DNA from 3 places in the Mucilaginibacter sp. PAMB04168 genome. Region 3 is predicted to be linked to each of the others. Evidence: riboswitches for the same ligand, from Rfam matches in the RefSeq annotation. Region 3 holds a riboswitch; each other region holds the start of a gene.
The links. A riboswitch is a leader RNA that binds a small molecule or an ion and turns the genes downstream of it on or off. The one in region 3 is predicted to bind S-adenosylmethionine.
Positions count from the first base shown of each region.

Region 1: linked by a shared signal. The riboswitch ahead of ABDD94_RS09380 (O-acetylhomoserine aminocarboxypropyltransferase/cysteine synthase) and the one ahead of metH (methionine synthase) in region 3 are both predicted to bind S-adenosylmethionine.
Region 2: linked by a shared signal. The riboswitch ahead of ABDD94_RS11310 (TlpA family protein disulfide reductase) and the one ahead of metH (methionine synthase) in region 3 are both predicted to bind S-adenosylmethionine.

Region 1 is NZ_CP155079.2:2,179,314-2,184,983, reverse strand. It holds gene metX (homoserine O-acetyltransferase) at 1-467, opposite strand, end outside; gene ABDD94_RS09380 (O-acetylhomoserine aminocarboxypropyltransferase/cysteine synthase) at 571-1,905, opposite strand; SAM riboswitch class I at 2,171-2,286, opposite strand; gene ABDD94_RS09375 (dihydrolipoamide acetyltransferase family protein) at 2,955-4,307, opposite strand; gene ABDD94_RS09370 (competence/damage-inducible protein A) at 4,357-5,598, opposite strand; gene ABDD94_RS09365 (putative LPS assembly protein LptD) at 5,601-5,670, opposite strand, start outside.
Region 2 is NZ_CP155079.2:2,663,173-2,668,842, forward strand. It holds gene ABDD94_RS11300 (hypothetical protein) at 1-66, shown strand, start outside; gene ABDD94_RS11305 (Hsp70 family protein) at 640-1,911, shown strand; SAM riboswitch class I at 2,247-2,359, shown strand; gene ABDD94_RS11310 (TlpA family protein disulfide reductase) at 2,441-3,055, shown strand; tRNA gene ABDD94_RS11315 (tRNA-Cys) at 3,063-3,134, shown strand; gene ABDD94_RS11320 (transferrin receptor-like dimerization domain-containing protein) at 3,397-5,625, shown strand; gene ABDD94_RS11325 (TonB-dependent receptor) at 5,640-5,670, shown strand, end outside.
Region 3 is NZ_CP155079.2:406,579-412,248, reverse strand. It holds gene ABDD94_RS01515 (S41 family peptidase) at 1-696, opposite strand, end outside; gene murQ (N-acetylmuramic acid 6-phosphate etherase) at 793-1,605, shown strand; gene ABDD94_RS01505 (hypothetical protein) at 1,703-2,269, shown strand; gene ABDD94_RS01500 (Bax inhibitor-1/YccA family protein) at 2,342-3,067, shown strand; SAM riboswitch class I at 3,181-3,295, shown strand; gene metH (methionine synthase) at 3,446-5,670, shown strand, end outside.

The sequences.
Region 1 (5,670 bases), 1.8 Mb from region 3:
ATCAACTGCTTAATGCGTTCAGGTTCTATAATGCTCCATTCCAATGCCTGCTGGCCGCCTAATGAGCCGCCTATCAACACCCAAATATCTTTGATACCTAAATGCGCTGCAAGTAAGCGGTGCACATTGGCCATATCCCGCGTGGTATACTGCGGAAAAGATAGGTAGTAAGGTTGACCAGTAGCCGGGTTAATGCTTAACGGGCTGGTAGTACCATAAGCAGATCCCAATACGTTGGCGCAAATGATAAAATGTTCGTCAGGATTAAAAAAGTAACCCTCGCCTACCAAACCTTTCCACCAGTCAAACACATCTGAGTTGGCGGTTAGGGCGTGGCAAACCCAAACCACGTTATCTTTGGCTTCGTTCAACCGGCCATAAGTATGATAGCCTATCTCAAGGTTCTCCAGTTTCGCTCCTGATTCCAGTTCAAAAGTGCCGTTGTATCGGTATGTCTGTATACTCATTGTTATTTTAAACCGGCCCGCCTGGCTTACAAGCGGTACCAGTCATACTATTAATCAAATTAAATCTATTGCGGCGGCATGTTAATTTTCAGCTGCCTGCCGGTTAGTTAAGTTCGGCCAGCTGAGCCTCTTGCAACTTTATGCTCGCAAATGCCTGTTCAAAGTCGGCTTTTATATCGTCCATATGCTCAATGCCAACGGCTACGCGTAAAAGCGTTGGCGTAACACCGGCAGCAGCCTGCTCCACATCACTTAACTGCTGATGTGTGGTTGCAGCTGGCTGAATAATCAACGTTTTAGCGTCGCCCACGTTAGCCAGGTGGCTTACTAGCTGCAAACTGTTAATGAAGTTTGCAGCATTCTCTTTGCTGCCTTTCAACTCAAATGAGAGTACAGCGCCAAAACCATTTTTTAAGTATTTTTTAGCTAATGTGTGGTAGGGTGACGACGCTAAACCCGGATAATTTACTTTAGCTACCTGCGGGTGCTGCTCCAGCCAGGTGGCCAGTTCAAGTGTATTATCAACATGGCGTTGCACACGCAATGAAAGTGTCTCTAACCCTTGTATCAGTAAAAACGAATTAAATGGCGACTGTGAAGCGCCGAAATCTCGCAGCCCTTCCACCCGTGCACGAATAATGAATTGAATATTGCCAAACGGCCCGTTAACACCAAATACGTCAGAAAAAACTAAACCGTGATAACCATCTGATGGCTCACTGAATTGTGGATACTTGCCATTTCCCCAGTTGTAGTTGCCCCCATCTACTATTACACCGCCAATGCTAGTACCGTGGCCGCCAATCCATTTTGTAGCACTTTCTACCACCACATTGGCTCCATGCTCTATTGGGCGAAAAAGGTAGCCTCCTGCGCCAAAGGTATTGTCAACTATCAACGGCAAATCGTGCTTGCGGGCCAGTGCAGCTATCTTGTCAAAATCGGGTACATTAAAGCCTGGGTTACCGATGGTTTCCAAGTAAATGGCTTTAGTTTTCTCGTCAATTAATGGCTCAAAGTTTTCGGCCTGGTCGTCTTTCGCAAAGCGGGCTTCAATGCCAAGTCGTTTAAAGGCTACTTTAAACTGGTTATAACTGCCGCCATACAGAAACGGGGAGGTAACAAAATTATCGCCTGCTTGTAAGATGTTGTTAAGCGCTAAAAATTGTGCCGCTTGCCCCGACGCGGTTGCCAACGCTGCCACCCCACCCTCTAATGCTGCTATACGTTTTTCGAACACATCTGTAGTGGGGTTCATGATACGTGAGTAGATGTTGCCAAATTCTTTTAAGGCAAACAGGTTAGCGCCATGCTCGGCATTTTTGAATACGTATGAGGTGGTTTGGTATAAGGGCACTGCCCGCGAACCGGTTGTAGGGTCGGCTTCCTGACCGGCGTGTAACTGTAAAGTTTCGAATTTTAAAGATGAAGTTGACATGGTTGTTGCTGTTTAGATTTGTGCTTAAAACTTGTTGAATTTGCTATAAGCGGAGGTGGCGTACGGACAGGCTATAGCGGTGCCTGAGCGTAAACACGTTACATTATTGCATTAAGTAATGCAGGAAATGACGTACGTGTTGTGCCTCTAACAGCAACACATGCTCATAAAGCCGTTGGCTATATTGCAGGTTGATGGCGTACCCGTTGGGGTAACTAATAAATTAGCAGTAGTGTTGTAGCAGTTAAATCGTTTCATGGCTATTAACTTATATCCCCCGGCTGTATATCCAAACCGGGACAGGAATTGGCACCTTCTCCGTTCATCGGAGGGTTGCCAGCGGGTCAGTGAGCCTGATCTCTCGCCGCTTCTTTATAAATCAAAAACCTACGGAGGGTAATTGATTATGGTATTTAAACCGTTGCACAAAGGTAATGCGTAATATTTTAAAATACCAAGTATTATTAAAAATATTTATTGAGGCGCAGATCTGAAGATATGATTGCGGTTGTTTAATGTTTATAATTTTTATTCCCAATCGAAGTAATGTAATTGGGAATGAATTACTTTGATCATTGAAAGAATTCCTTCAGGAAAGAATAATTGGATTTATCATGTTAATACGGTTTTATTATTTCACCTTCTACAACCACTTCGTTAAAAGGAACTTCAGGAATGATGCTCCATATTGGTTCAGAGCAACCTTGGTGATGGGACTAAGCATCTTTAGCCTGCTTTTAACCTTAACGTGGATTATAAAATTTTTTAGCGGATACTCGTATCAAAGCCGCCTAATTTATGAAGCAACAAGTATTTTCCTGTCATTTGGATTCATTTATGTCTTTTGTTTAAAGGATGGTAAATCGGAAAGGATATACAATGAGTTCAAAGACAGTGACTTTAATAACAAAAGAAATAGATCAATTGCCTGGCTGGTTTGGCTTATAACCTTTTTGATACCGGTAGTTTTAATACTACTTGATAAAAAAACGTCACTCTTTCACTAGCAATTAAGCACACATTACAGCAGCACACAAGTTGGCTTGTTTTTATAACTCCCTGTTCAAATCCCAATGCTCCAGATAATCAGCTACACGCTTCAGGAATGAACCGCCTAACGCGCCGTCTACTACCCTATGGTCATACGACATGGATAAATACAGCATGTGGCGTATAGCGATTACATCACCGGTTGGGGTTTCCAATACGGCAGGTTTTTTCTTGATGGTACCAATAGCCAGAATGGCCACCTGCGGTTGGTTAATAATGGGGGTACCCATAATATTACCAAACATACCTATGTTAGTAACCGTGAAAGTACCGTCGGCTGTATCATCAGGCCGTAATTTATTCAAACGGGCACGGTTGGCTAGGTCATTTACACTCTTAACCAAGCCGGTAAGGTTAAGCGTATCGGCGCGGCGAATAACCGGTACAATTAAATTACCATTGGGCAACGCAGTAGCCATCCCTATGTTAATATCTCGCTTTTTAATGATCTGGGTACCGTTTACAGATACGTTGATCATTGGCATATCGGCAATAGCTTTTGCCACAGCTTCAATAAATATAGGTGTAAATGTAATCTTTTCTCCTTCGCGGGCCTCAAACTTAGCTTTGATCTTCTCTCTCCAGTAAACTAAATTTGTTACGTCGGCCTCTACAAAAGAGGTTACATGCGCTGAAGTTTGAACGCTCATTACCATATGGTCGGCAATTAAGCGGCGCATGCGGTCCATTTCAATGATCTCGTCACTGCCAGAGGTACGGTAAGTTTGTGTGGGTGGTGGTGTATAAGCCGGCTGTGCCGCCTTTGGAGCATAGCTTGCAGCCAATGCCTGTGGTGCCTGAGCAGGTGATGGCTGGCGTTTCTCAAGGTAAGTTAAAAGGTCATCTTTAGTTAAACGACCTTCGGCGCCGGTGCCTGGTATGCCGTCAAGCTCTGCCTGAGTGATGCCTTCCTGATTGGCAATGTTGCGTACCAACGGCGAGTAAAAACGAATACCTGATGATTGTATGGCCGGCACATCAGGCTTGGTCAGGTGCTCCAAACCCGGTATTTCTTTTTCCACTACAGCTTCAGGAACCGGCTCCGGATCCATAATCGGCGCTTCAGGTTGTGATGAAACAGGGGCGGCTTCAACCACATGCTGTTCTTCACCCTCTACCTCAATAATAGCTATAGGACTGCCTACTTGTACTACCTCATCTTTTTGGCACAATTGTTCAACCAGCACACCGCTAACCGGCGAGGGTACCTCAGAGTCAACCTTATCGGTAGCAATCTCTACTACCGCATCATCGGCATCAATTTTATCTCCGGGATTTTTAAGCCAGTTAATCACCGTTGCTTCGGCAACACTTTCGCCCATTTTTGGCAGCAGCAGCTGGTATTTCGCCATGTTTAATCTCTACAATTTATGGCCAAAATTACTTATTTATCTGTTAGTTTTACTGAGCTGCAAGTAAAGTATTCAACATTCCGAGTGCAGTGATGGCCGTGCGCTCAATATTTTGACGGCGCTTGTTGCCAAAAACAAACCTTTTAACCACTATATTCCCTTTGCCCGCCACGCCTATCCAAACGGTGCCAACAGGCTTTTCGGGCGTACCACCATCGGGGCCAGCTATGCCGGTAACCGCAATAGCATAGTCTGATTTAAAGTTGCGCAATGCGCCCTCCACCATTTGTGTGGCTGTTTGCTCACTTACCGCACCGTACTGGCGTAAATTATCTTCTGTAACACCCAATATACTCTCCTTTAACTGATTAGAATAAGACACGGCGCCCCCTAAAAACGTTTTAGATGAGCCGGGGTGCTGCGTAAACAAATGCGCAAGGTAGCCACCGGTGCAACTTTCGGCAAGAGATATGGTTTGACCGAGTTGCTCCAGCTTGTTCATAATGGCTTTCTCCAGAGCAATATCTTCTTGCGCTGCTACTACACTGCCTAAACGATCGGTAAGATGGGCTGCCAGAGTATCTATTTCCTGTTGTAATATTGCTTCATCATCAGCGTAACCGCTCAGGCGCAAACGCACCTGCCCAAGTTTTGGCAAGTAAGCCAACTTGATATAGGGAGGTAATGCTTCTTCAATATCTGCAATACGCTCAGCCAAAAACGACTCTCCCTCGCCTACGGTTAATATAGTTTTATGAATAATAACGGGTAACTTAAAAGTGGCCTTTAGTTTGGGGATTACCTGCTCTTCAACCATATACATCATCTCATGCGGAACGCCCGGCATAGACACGAATATCTTACCGTTATGATTAAACCACATGCCGGGTGCCGTACCATTTTGATTATTAAGCACCCCGCAATTGGCAGGCACCAATGCTTGCTGACGGTTAACCTCTAACAATGGACGATTATATTTGGCAAAAATACGCTCTACGTTGGCTAACGCTTCAGCGTTTTCAACAAAGCCCACGCCAAAATAATCGGCCAGCGTTTTTTTAGTGATATCATCTTTGGTAGGGCCTAATCCGCCTGTAATTAAAACAATATCTGCACGCTGCTGCGCCTCTGCCAAAGCAGTCAGTATATGCTGGCGATCATCTGAAACCGACGAAATTTGCTTAATGCGTACACCAATGGCGTTTAACTGCTGCGCCATCCAGGCAGAGTTTGTGTCTACAATCTGGCCGATGAGTATCTCATCGCCAATGGTTATAATTTCTGCAAGCATGATTAATTGTTATAATAATCTTTTCGTTTGGTAAGTTTTAAATCCTGCAAAATAGAGGCTTTCACACGTAAA
Region 2 (5,670 bases), 2.3 Mb from region 3:
GAATCATTTTTCGCCAATGAAAGTATTACTGACGAAAGCAAGCCTAATAAAGACAACGCAAAATAACGCGTTATCCAACCCGGCGATGTTCTTGTATTGTGAATTGTAGATCTCAATCGGATAATTTAATGATAAGCTATTAATTGCAGACAGTATTAATCGGAGTTTAATGAGCTCGAAGGCAGACATTGTTTGTTGAAAGCCGTTAAACTCTGGTTATTAAAAAGCACATTAATACAAGTTTTTTTAAAGTACGATAGTCTGTAAGCATCGTATCAACTATAGCGTTCTCTGTTTTACATCCTAAATGTAAATCGAGCTTGTTGCCGTAAGCTCGGGCAAGCCTATTAGCATCTCATATAATTGCCTCTACAGGTGCGTTGCCTTCGAAATCTATTTTGCCAATTTATAAGCTGCCACTAAACAGATCACTGGCTTTGTGCTCGGCCATGGATTTTTGTACTTGTTGCACATGATGTAATTAATCGAAGCAATTTTAATTAAATTACGTTCAATTTAAATGGACGTCATGCCACTCCCTGATTAGCTTGGCGTAATCTTGAGACTGGCAATTTCATTTTGACTTTATTTTTTGATACTTTCGCCGCCCTTTAAATTTTTTGGTAAGGCGGCATTTATATGAATAAGTTTTTATACGGAATTGATTTTGGTACAACCAACTCTGCCCTGGCTATCTACAATGAGGAAACCAAAGAAATTCAACATACCATCATTATTCCCTCGCTTATTTATTTTTATGAACAGCAGCGCTCGGGCATTGCTCCGGATTACGTAGTAGGCCAGGAAGCAATTTCGGCTTACTTAAACGAGCAAATGAGCGGGCGTTTTATAAAGTCGGTTAAGCAAATTTTATCCAGAAGCAGTTTTACCGAAACGCGGATTCACAACAAACGATACAACGCATCTGATTTGGTGGCCATCATTCTGAAAGAATTAAAATCGCGGGCTGATAAACTAATTGGCCAGGATTGCCGTAAGGCTGTTATAGGCAGGCCTGTATTCTTTGATGATGATAACGTGCAAAAGGATACCCTTGCACAAACCCGCCTTAGCAAGGCTGCAGAGTTGGCAGGGTTCAGGGAGGTCCGCTTTCAATTTGAGCCAATCGGCGCTGCTTTTGCTTATGAAAGAACTTTGCAAAAAAAGGAAAATGTACTGGTTGCAGATTTAGGTGGAGGTACTACTGATTTTACTTATTTGGTTCTTGATCCAGAGAAAGCGGGGAGCAAAGACAGGAAGAACGACATGATGGCCACAGGTGGTATTTACATAGGAGGTGACAGCTTTGATGCCGCATTTATGTGGGAAAAAGGTACGCCCTATTTTGGCAAGCATACACAATATGAAGCTACCCCGGGCAAGCGGTTAACTGTGCCTAAATCACTTTTTGCCAATATATGCTCGTGGGAGCAAATGAACTTTTTTAATGGCCAGCGAATTAAAAAGGATATTGAAGACTATTATTACTTTTCGGGGAAAGACCGGCAATTCAAAAACCTGATTACGCTTATTGAACACAACTTGGGTTACTCTGTGTTCAGGTGTATTGAGAAAACCAAAATAACACTCTCTAATGCAGACACTGCTCGGTTCGCTTACCATGAAATGGATATTGACATAGAAGAGGATGTTCCACTGTCGGTTTATGAACAAATAATTGCCAAAGACGTAACCCGAATTGCCAACTACCTCGACGAATTTATATCGCACAACAAGATAGAACCCAGCAATGTCGACAGTATTTTTTTAACTGGTGGCACTTCAATGGTTGGGAGTGTTCAAAACATATTCAAAGAAAAGTTTCCTCACGTCAACCTCAATTCGGGCGACAATTTTAAAAGTGTGGCTACAGGTTTGGCTTATAGCGGATATCTATTTGAAGGTGAATGATGATTGAATCATAGCATCCAGTATCATCACGCTTAATTGTAATAAAAGGATAAGCATTAGTAAGGAAGTCACCACGCATTGCAACAAGTTCCATAATTACCCAGTTGCTAATACAAAGCCGTTACTTACCACAAAAATAGGCTTATTTGGAACCTTTAGAAACTGCCGGCCAATCTTCCCTATGCATATACAATTCGGTATAACTGCGCCTGTATCTGACTAACTTGTACGTTTCTTTGTGTCACATTTATTTCATTTTGAAAATTATCTACTAAATCTATAGACTATGTAAAATATATAGCTATATTTGCAGTGTTAAATAACGTACTTTGATTTACTTATCCAGAAAGACTGAGGGAAAGGCCCTGTGAAGTCTTAGCAACCTATACCACCTCAAAAGGTAAAAGGTGCTAATTCCTGCTCCTCAAATGAGAGAGAATGATAAGATACAAGTTTTGCTTGTTCATCGCCCATTTACAGTCTCGCTGGTATAAGTATTTGAAATTGAGAGCAATCAACTTATATGATTATGAAAAATTACCTATTACAATCTCTTTCCAAAGCAATGTTTGCAGCTTCTGTAATTGTTGCGGCCGCATTTCAATCAAATGCGCAAACGCAAAGCGCTGCGCAACAATCATCTCCAGTTGCAACCGCCGCAAATGCAGACAGAGGATACCTGGTTAAGGTAGGAGACCAGGCGCCCGACAATTTTGAATTAGTGTTAGATAACGGAAAGAAAACCTCCCTGAAGCAGTTACGCGGCAAAGTGGTTGTATTGCAATTTACAGCTAGCTGGTGCAGCGTATGCCGCAGAGAAATGCCGCATTTGGAAACAGACGTGTGGAAGGCTTACCAGAATAAAAACGTAGTGCTTATTGGTGTAGACCGTGACGAACCACTCGAGAAAGTGCAGAAGTTTCGCCAGGATATACAGGTAACCTATCCTTTGGCTTTAGATCCAGGCGCCGATATATTTGGCCGCTTTGCTGATAAAAAAGCTGGTGTTACACGTAATGTAGTTATCGATCAAAGTGGTAAGATAGTTTTTTTGACGAGGCTTTACGACGTAAACGAATTCACGGAAATGGTAAAAGTGATAGACGATTTAGCAAACAAACCTTTGTTAAAGGCATCGCTTTAAAAGCAATGGTGGAGTGGCCGAGCGGTTAGGTAGGGGTCTGCAAAACCTTGTACGGTGGTTCGAATCCATCCTCACACCTCATCATCGGGTTATTAAGTTTTAGGCGCTGTAGGCAACCCGGTGGCATTATTTCAAAGCGCTAAGGCAATTTAAATGTATCTACAATTTTATGAATTTTAATTTTTACTCTAAAACCGGCTTTTTTAAACTAATAGCCTGTATCCACTCTTCGAATGATGTTGCTTGTACAAGCAATGGTTGCTGTTGATCTCGTCTTATTTATAGAGTAACCTTACCGATCCAGGTTCTCACCCTCTTTTTATTTAAATATAAATTTCTTTATGAAAAAAATAAGGATGCTGGCAGTGTTATGCTTTGCCGGTTATGCTACATCATACGCACAAAACACAAACATTAAGGGCTTCACGGCGGCAGCTGCAACTAAACAACTTCAGGCAGAAAAAGACTTTGATAAGCACATAAGTAATGTGCGTATTGGCCATAATATTAAAGAATTGGCTGCACGTCCTCACCATTTGGGCTCGCCCGGAGGAAAGGCCGTAGCACAAGCCGTTTTACAAAAGTTTAAAGAGTATGGATGGGATGCTCGTATCGAAACGTACCAAGTGTTGTTTCCAACGCCGAAAACGCGATTGCTTGAGCTTACTTATCCTACTCGATATACAGCAAAACTTAAGGAACCGGCTGTTGCCGAGGATGCCACATCAGGGCAGGAAGGGCAGTTGCCCACCTATAATGCCTGGGGAGCCGATGGTGATGTAACCGGCGAATTGGTATATGTGAATTACGGCTTGCCCGATGATTACGAGCAGCTTAACAAACTGGGCATTGATGTAAAAGGAAAAATAGTAATTGCCAAATATGGCCGCTCGTGGAGAGGTATTAAACCAAAAGTAGCTTATGAGCATGGAGCCATTGGCTGTATAATATATTCAGATCCTAAAGACGATGGTTTTTACCAGGGCGAGGTATATCCTAAAGGTCCGTTCAAAAATGACCAGACCGTGCAGCGCGGCTCTGTGATGGATATGGTTATTTACCCGGGCGATCCTTTAACGCCGAATGTTGGGGCAACTGCAAAAGCCAAAAGATTAGACAAAAGCGAGGCGCAGACCATTTTAAAGATTCCGGTGTTACCCATTAGTTATGGTGATGCACAACCGTTGCTTGCTGCATTGGGTGGCCCGGTTGCACCGGCAGATTGGCGCGGAGCACTGCCCATTACTTATCATGTTGGCCCGGGCAAAGCAAAGGTTCATTTAAAAATAGAGCATAACTGGGATTTAGTGCCCGCCTACAACGTAATTGCCAAAATAAAGGGTAGCCAATTCCCTGAGCAATGGGTAATACGGGGCAATCACCACGATGCCTGGGTAAACGGCGCTGATGACCCCATAAGTGGTTTGGCTGCCCAGTTGGAAGAAGCGAGGGCCATTGGCCTCTTAGTAAAAGCAGGCTACAAACCAAAACGTACACTGGTTTATTGCGCTTGGGATGGCGAAGAACCATCGTTGCTCGGCTCAACAGAATGGGTGGAGGATCATGCTGTGGAGCTGAAAGAAAAGGCAGTAGCTTATATCAATTCCGATGGCAACAGCCGTGGCTTTTTGGGTGCCGGAGGTTCGCATGCGCTTGAGGTATTCACCAGCGAAATTGCTAAAGACGTGATGGATCCACAGACCCGCGTAAGCGTTTTTGAACGTAAGCGGGCTAATGATGCTGTGCATGCTGTATCAGCCAAAGCGCAAAAAGCGATACTTAAGCAAGATACGCTCACGCTTTCGGCATTGGGTACGGGTTCTGATTATTCCGCGTTTTTACAGCATTTAGGCATCCCCACACTTAACCTGGGTTATGGTGGCGAAGACAGCGGAGGTGATTATCATTCCATTTATGACTCGTATGATGATTATGTGCGTTTTAAAGACAGCAGCTTTGTATATGGTGTTGCCCTGGCCCAAACAGCAGGCCGCGCCGTGTTGCGACTGGCCAATGCAGACGTGTTGCCGTTTGACTTTGTAACCCTGGGTAAAGTTATTAACCAGTACGAAGGTGAGGTTAAACAACTTACCGAACAGCTACGTGAAAGATACAGTACCGAAAACCAGCTTATAAAAAGCAACAGTTACCAATTGGCTAATGATCCTAAGGATAAATCCATTTTACCCGTTGCGAAGCCAGAGGTACCCAGTTTTGATTTTGCAGCGTTTGATAACGCATTACAAAAGCTCAAGCAATTGGCAACTGCTCTAAATGGGGTAAGTGGCCAGGCATTAAAAGACGCTAAACTGGCTGCAAAATTCAACAACGCAGTTTACCAGGCCGAGAAAAGTTTACTTATTGCAGAAGGGCTTCCTAAGAGACCATGGTATCGTCACAGTATTTACGCGCCCGGTTTTTACACCGGTTATGGCGTAAAAACGCTCCCCGGCATAAGAGAGGCCATTGAACAGAATAACTGGGAAGAAGCCAGGCAACAAATAGCCGTAGCTACCAAGGCTATCGAACAGCTTAACACAAAACTTGGAAACATAACTCAAGTTCAATAACAACCTAATAAGATATGAAATATAAAATTTTACTGTTCATCTTCC
Region 3 (5,670 bases):
TTGCATGCCTGCCTTTTTTAATTTCTTTAATGCAATTTTAAAGTCGGCGTCGGTAGTGGAGCCAAACTTGCTTATTTTTATGTAGCCGGTGGCGGGCGCGGTTAAATATGCAGCATCCAAACTGCTCATGGTTACATGGCTTCGCCTAACATGGTAGTTTTTTACAGTATTATCAGACAGGCTCAGCACACCTAATTCAATACCGGTGTCATTTTTACCGGCAAATGCCTCGTTCACTTTATCGCTGGTTAAATGCGTGCCCGAAAAAGGCTTGCCGTTAATCGTCACAACCCGCGAACCATTGGGCAGCCCGGCCTTAGCCGCCGGGCCGTTCGGGAAAACCTGGGTAACAAACAACGTATCGCGAAGTAATTGCGATTCAATGCCAATACCGTCAAATCCGCCTTCCAGCCTTTCTGCCAGGGATTGTGCTTGTTTTTTTTGTAAATAAACCGAGTGTGGGTCGAGCTTTTGCAGCAGATTATTGATTGTAACACCCTCTACACTGTCTACATCAATAGAGTCAACGTACTTTTTTCGCACCAGCTGCATGATCTTATCCAGCTTGTTTTTGTCTGAGGTAACAATGGCGGCGTCATCAGGCTCATCCTGGCGATTGTTCAACAGCAAACCAATGGCCATACCGGCGAGTAATAAGATCACCGATCTGAAAATAATACCTGCTGTTTGCTTCATAGATCCCTGGTAACAAAAATACGTATTTGAAAGCGTTTTGTGTTCTTGAAGTTGACGGATTTTTACCGAATTTTGTTACAGATTTGTAAGAATAAAATGATCAACACAACCGAGCAGGAATCACATTATAACCGGCTGGAGCAACTACCTGTTGCCGAGCTTTTACAACACATAAACCAGGAAGACAAAACTGTTCCGGATGCGGTTGAAAAAGCGTTGCCACAGATAGAAAAACTGGTAGAGGCGGTTGCCGGGCGCATGAAAGCCGGGGGGCGTTTGTTTTACATTGGTGCAGGCACCAGTGGCAGGCTGGGTGTAGTAGATGCCTCGGAGTGCCCACCCACATTTGGCGTACCCTTTGATTGGGTTGTAGGTATTATTGCCGGTGGTGATGGCGCTATACGCAAGGCCGTAGAATTTGCCGAGGATGATGAGGACCAGGCCTGGCTTGACTTGCTGGAATACAACATTACCGATAAAGACGTGGTTGTGGGCATTGCAGCATCGGGCCGTACGCCGTATGTAATTGGCGGCTTGCGTAAAGCTAATGAACAGGGCCTGGCAACCGGCTGCATCGTTTGTAATGCGCAAAGCCCTGTAGCTGCCCAGGCTCAATACCCAATTGAAGTGGTTACTGGCCCTGAGTTTTTAACCGGCTCAACCCGCATGAAAGCCGGAACCGCCCAAAAGCTGGTTTTAAATATGCTGAGCACTACCGTAATGATACAATTGGGCCGGGTAAAGGGTAATAAAATGGTGGATATGCAGTTAACTAATCATAAACTGGTTGATCGCGGAATTCGAATGATAATGCAGGAAACCGGTTTAGAAGAAGATGCTGCCACCGAACTTTTAAATGAACACGGGAGTGTACGTAAGGCGGTGGAGGCACACCTTGCAGGAAAGTGATTTGCAAATATGCAGATGTGCATTTGAGCAAAAGGGAAGATTATAAAAACCGGCAGATTTGAATTTGCATATTGAAATCTGCGTATTGGAATAAAAAATGCACGAAATAGAGCCATACTACAAATGGAGGGATGATTATGTAGCCGCAGAGGATGAGTATTCGCCTTTTTATGCTACAGTGTACAACGAGTTTGAATTTGATAAGCAGATATATAACTATTTGCTGCACCCACAATGGGATTCATTTGGCTCTAATACATTATATTTAAAAGTACTGTATGCCGATTATGATCGCGGCTACGTTATTATAGAGTTTATTGGCGAGTGGAATGATGCCATCAATAACGACATTATGTTGCTCAAACGCGAAATCATGGAGTTAATGATGGATAATGGCATCAATAAGTTTATACTTATTGGCGAGAATATCCTGAATTTTCATTCATCTGACGACTGCTATTACGAGGAATGGTTTCAAGAAGTGGAAGACGGCTGGATTGCCGGTATCAACTTCAGAGAACATGTAATACGGGAATTTAAGCAAAGCAACATCGACTATTTTATCAACTTTGGTGGCGGGCTGGACGAACTGGGCTGGCGCACATTAAAACCTTTGCAGGTTTTTAAACGGGTTGAAGAACAATTAATGCGCAGGCTTACCTAAACTTTAAGCCCTTTGGGCTGTCTAATAAGTACAATAAAAATTATCATACCTTTAACCTGATTAATTAAGAAAATGGAAAATACGAATTATCAATACGAGGATGTCATTCAGCTGGATGACCAAGCCTCATCGCGCCGGTTTATTGCCAATGTGTTTATGTGGATGTTTGTGGCATTAGGTATTTCGGCAGTTTGCGCCTACCTGTTTGCAACTGATGCAAATCTGCTAAGCAAATTTGTTGATTTAAACACTGGCCGTCGTACCGGCTTAGGTACTATTATTATGTTTGCCCCTTTAATATTTGTAATGATTATGTCATTCGGGCTAAACAAAATATCAGCACCGGTGCTTACCCTGCTGTTTGTGGTTTTTGCTGCCCTTATGGGTACCAGCCTTAGCTTTGTGCTGTTGGTTTATACATCTTCGTCGGTATTAGGTGTATTCATTACGGCCTCTGCTGTTTTTGGCATTATGGCGGTAGCCGGTTATACTACCAATCAAGATCTAACCAAATTTGGCTCATTAATGATTATGGGCTTAATAGGTATGATCATCGCTTCTGTTGTAAACATGTTCCTGGCCAGTCCGGGTTTAAGCAAAGCCATTAGCTATATTGGTGTAGCGGTGTTTGTGGGCTTAACTGCTTATGATGTGCAAAAGCTAAAACGCATAGGTGCCGGCTTGGAGTTGGGTATGGCTGATGCTAAAAAGATGGCCATTATGGGTGCTTTAACCCTGTATATGGATTTCATCAACCTGTTCTTATCCTTATTAAGAATATTCGGCAGCCGCAGATAACGTTAAATAATTATATAACAAGAGCTGCCCAAAAGGCAGCTCTTGTTGTTTGGAAGCTATTTTGCTTAAAAACTGGCATTTGCAATTCACAACGCTATTTTGCAACTTTGCAATGCTTATAGAGAAAGATGGAGGGACTGGACCCTGCGAAGTCTTAGCAACCTGTACTTACAAGGTGCTACATTCTACTTAAAACCATTCACTAAAAGGTTTTAAGACGGATAAGCGAAAGTCAAAATCCAATACACCGACTTTTCGATATAAGCATGTAATAAGATTTGAGCTATCAGATATGAAACTGACAGGATTTTGCATGCGTTTGCAAGTAAATCCTACGCTTTATCTCACATCTCTTGCCTCACATCTCATATCCAAAATATGGACATAAAAAACGAGTTAAAGAAACGCATATTAGTAATTGACGGCGCCATGGGAACCATGATACAGCGCTATCAGTTAACGGAGGAGGATTTTCGCGGGGAGCGTTTTAAAAATCATCCATCCGATTTAAAGGGCAATAACGACCTGCTGAACCTTACACGCCCTGACGTAATTAAAGCTATACATGGCGAGTACCTGGATGCAGGTGCCGATATTATTGAAACCAACACATTTAGTACCCAGCGTATATCACTGGCCGACTATCATATGGAAGAGCTGGCTTACGAGCTAAGCTATGAAGGTGCCCGTTTAGCCCGCGAGGCGGCTGATGATTATACTATTAAAACGCCCGGCAAGCCGCGCTTTGTAGCCGGCGCTGTCGGCCCTACCAACCGCACCGCTTCCCTTTCGCCCGACGTGAACGACCCGGGCTATCGTGCCGTTACTTTTGACGATCTTGCAGAAGCGTACTATGATCAGATTAGAGGCTTGGTTGACGGTGGCTCAGACCTGCTCTTAATCGAAACCATATTTGACACGCTGAATGCCAAGGCAGCCCTGTTTGCCGCCCAGCGCTATGCACAGGAATCGGGCAAGAACCTGCCCATCATGATTTCGGGTACCATAACCGATGCCTCGGGCCGCACCCTATCGGGCCAAACGGTGGAGGCTTTCTGGAACTCCATACGCCATGCCAACCTGCTATCGGTGGGATTAAACTGCGCTTTAGGGGCTAGAGAGATGCGACCATATCTGGAAGAACTCTCTAACAAAGCCGATGTATATATTTCAGCTTATCCAAATGCAGGTTTGCCTAATGAGTTTGGCGCTTATGACGAACAACCGCATGAAACCGCCCACCAGGTCGATGACTTTATGCAAGCTAGCCTGGTTAATATTGTAGGCGGCTGTTGCGGCACCACGCCCGATCACATTAAATGCATTGCCGAACGGGCAGCTAAATACTCGCCACGGCAACTACCAACGCTTGAGCCTTATATGCGCCTCAGTGGTTTAGAAGCCGTTACCCTAACGCCTCTAACCAACTTTGTGAACGTAGGCGAGCGGACCAACATTACCGGTTCGCCCAAGTTTTCAAAGCTTATACTGGCCGAAAACTATGAGGAAGCCCTCACAGTTGCCCGCCAGCAAGTAGAAGGTGGTGCCCAGGTGATTGACATTAATATGGATGAGGGCATGATTGATTCGGAAGCCGTAATGGTTAAATTTCTGAATTTGGTGGCCTCCGAACCTGATATTGCCAAGCTGCCCATCATGGTCGACTCCTCTAAATGGTCGGTTATTGAAGCCGGTTTAAAATGCTTGCAGGGTAAGGGTATTGTAAACTCAATTTCGCTAAAAGAAGGTGAAGACAAGTTTAGAGAATACGCGCGCAAGATACTGAACTACGGTGCTGCTACGGTTGTAATGGCGTTTGATGAGCAAGGGCAGGCCGATAATTATGAACGCCGTATAGAAATTTGTAAACGATCTTACGATATACTGGTGAACGAAATTGGCTTTCCACCGGAGGATATCATTTTCGACCCTAACATCCTTACCGTTGCCACCGGTTTGGAAGAGCATAATAATTATGCTGTTGACTTTATTAACGCCACCCGTTGGATAAAAGAAAATTTACCACACGCCAAAGTAAGCGGTGGTGTGAGTAATATATCTTTCTCTTTCCGCGGTAATAACGTTGTACGCGAGGCTATGCACTCGGCCTTTTTATACCATGCTATACAGGCTGGCATGGATATGGGCATTGTAAATGCCGGTATGCTCGAGGTGTACGAGGAAATTCCTAAACCTCTTTTAGAGCGTGTAGAGGATGTACTACTCAACCGCCGCGAGGATGCTACTGAACGCCTGGTAGAATATGCCGAAACGGTAAAAAGCAAAGGCAAAGAAATTGTACGTGATGAAAGCTGGCGTAATGAACCGGTACAAAAGCGACTCTCGCACGCACTGGTAAAAGGTATTGTGGAATATATTGATGTCGATGTGGAAGAAGCACGCCATCAATACGAACGCACGCTGGAAGTTATTGAAGGCCCCCTGATGGACGGGATGAACATTGTAGGCGACCTGTTTGGCGCCGGTAAAATGTTTTTGCCACAGGTGGTAAAATCGGCCCGGGTAATGAAAAAGGCCGTAGCTTACCTGCTGCCCTTTATTGAAGCCGAAAAGCTGAAAAACGCCGATGGCAACCAGCGCAG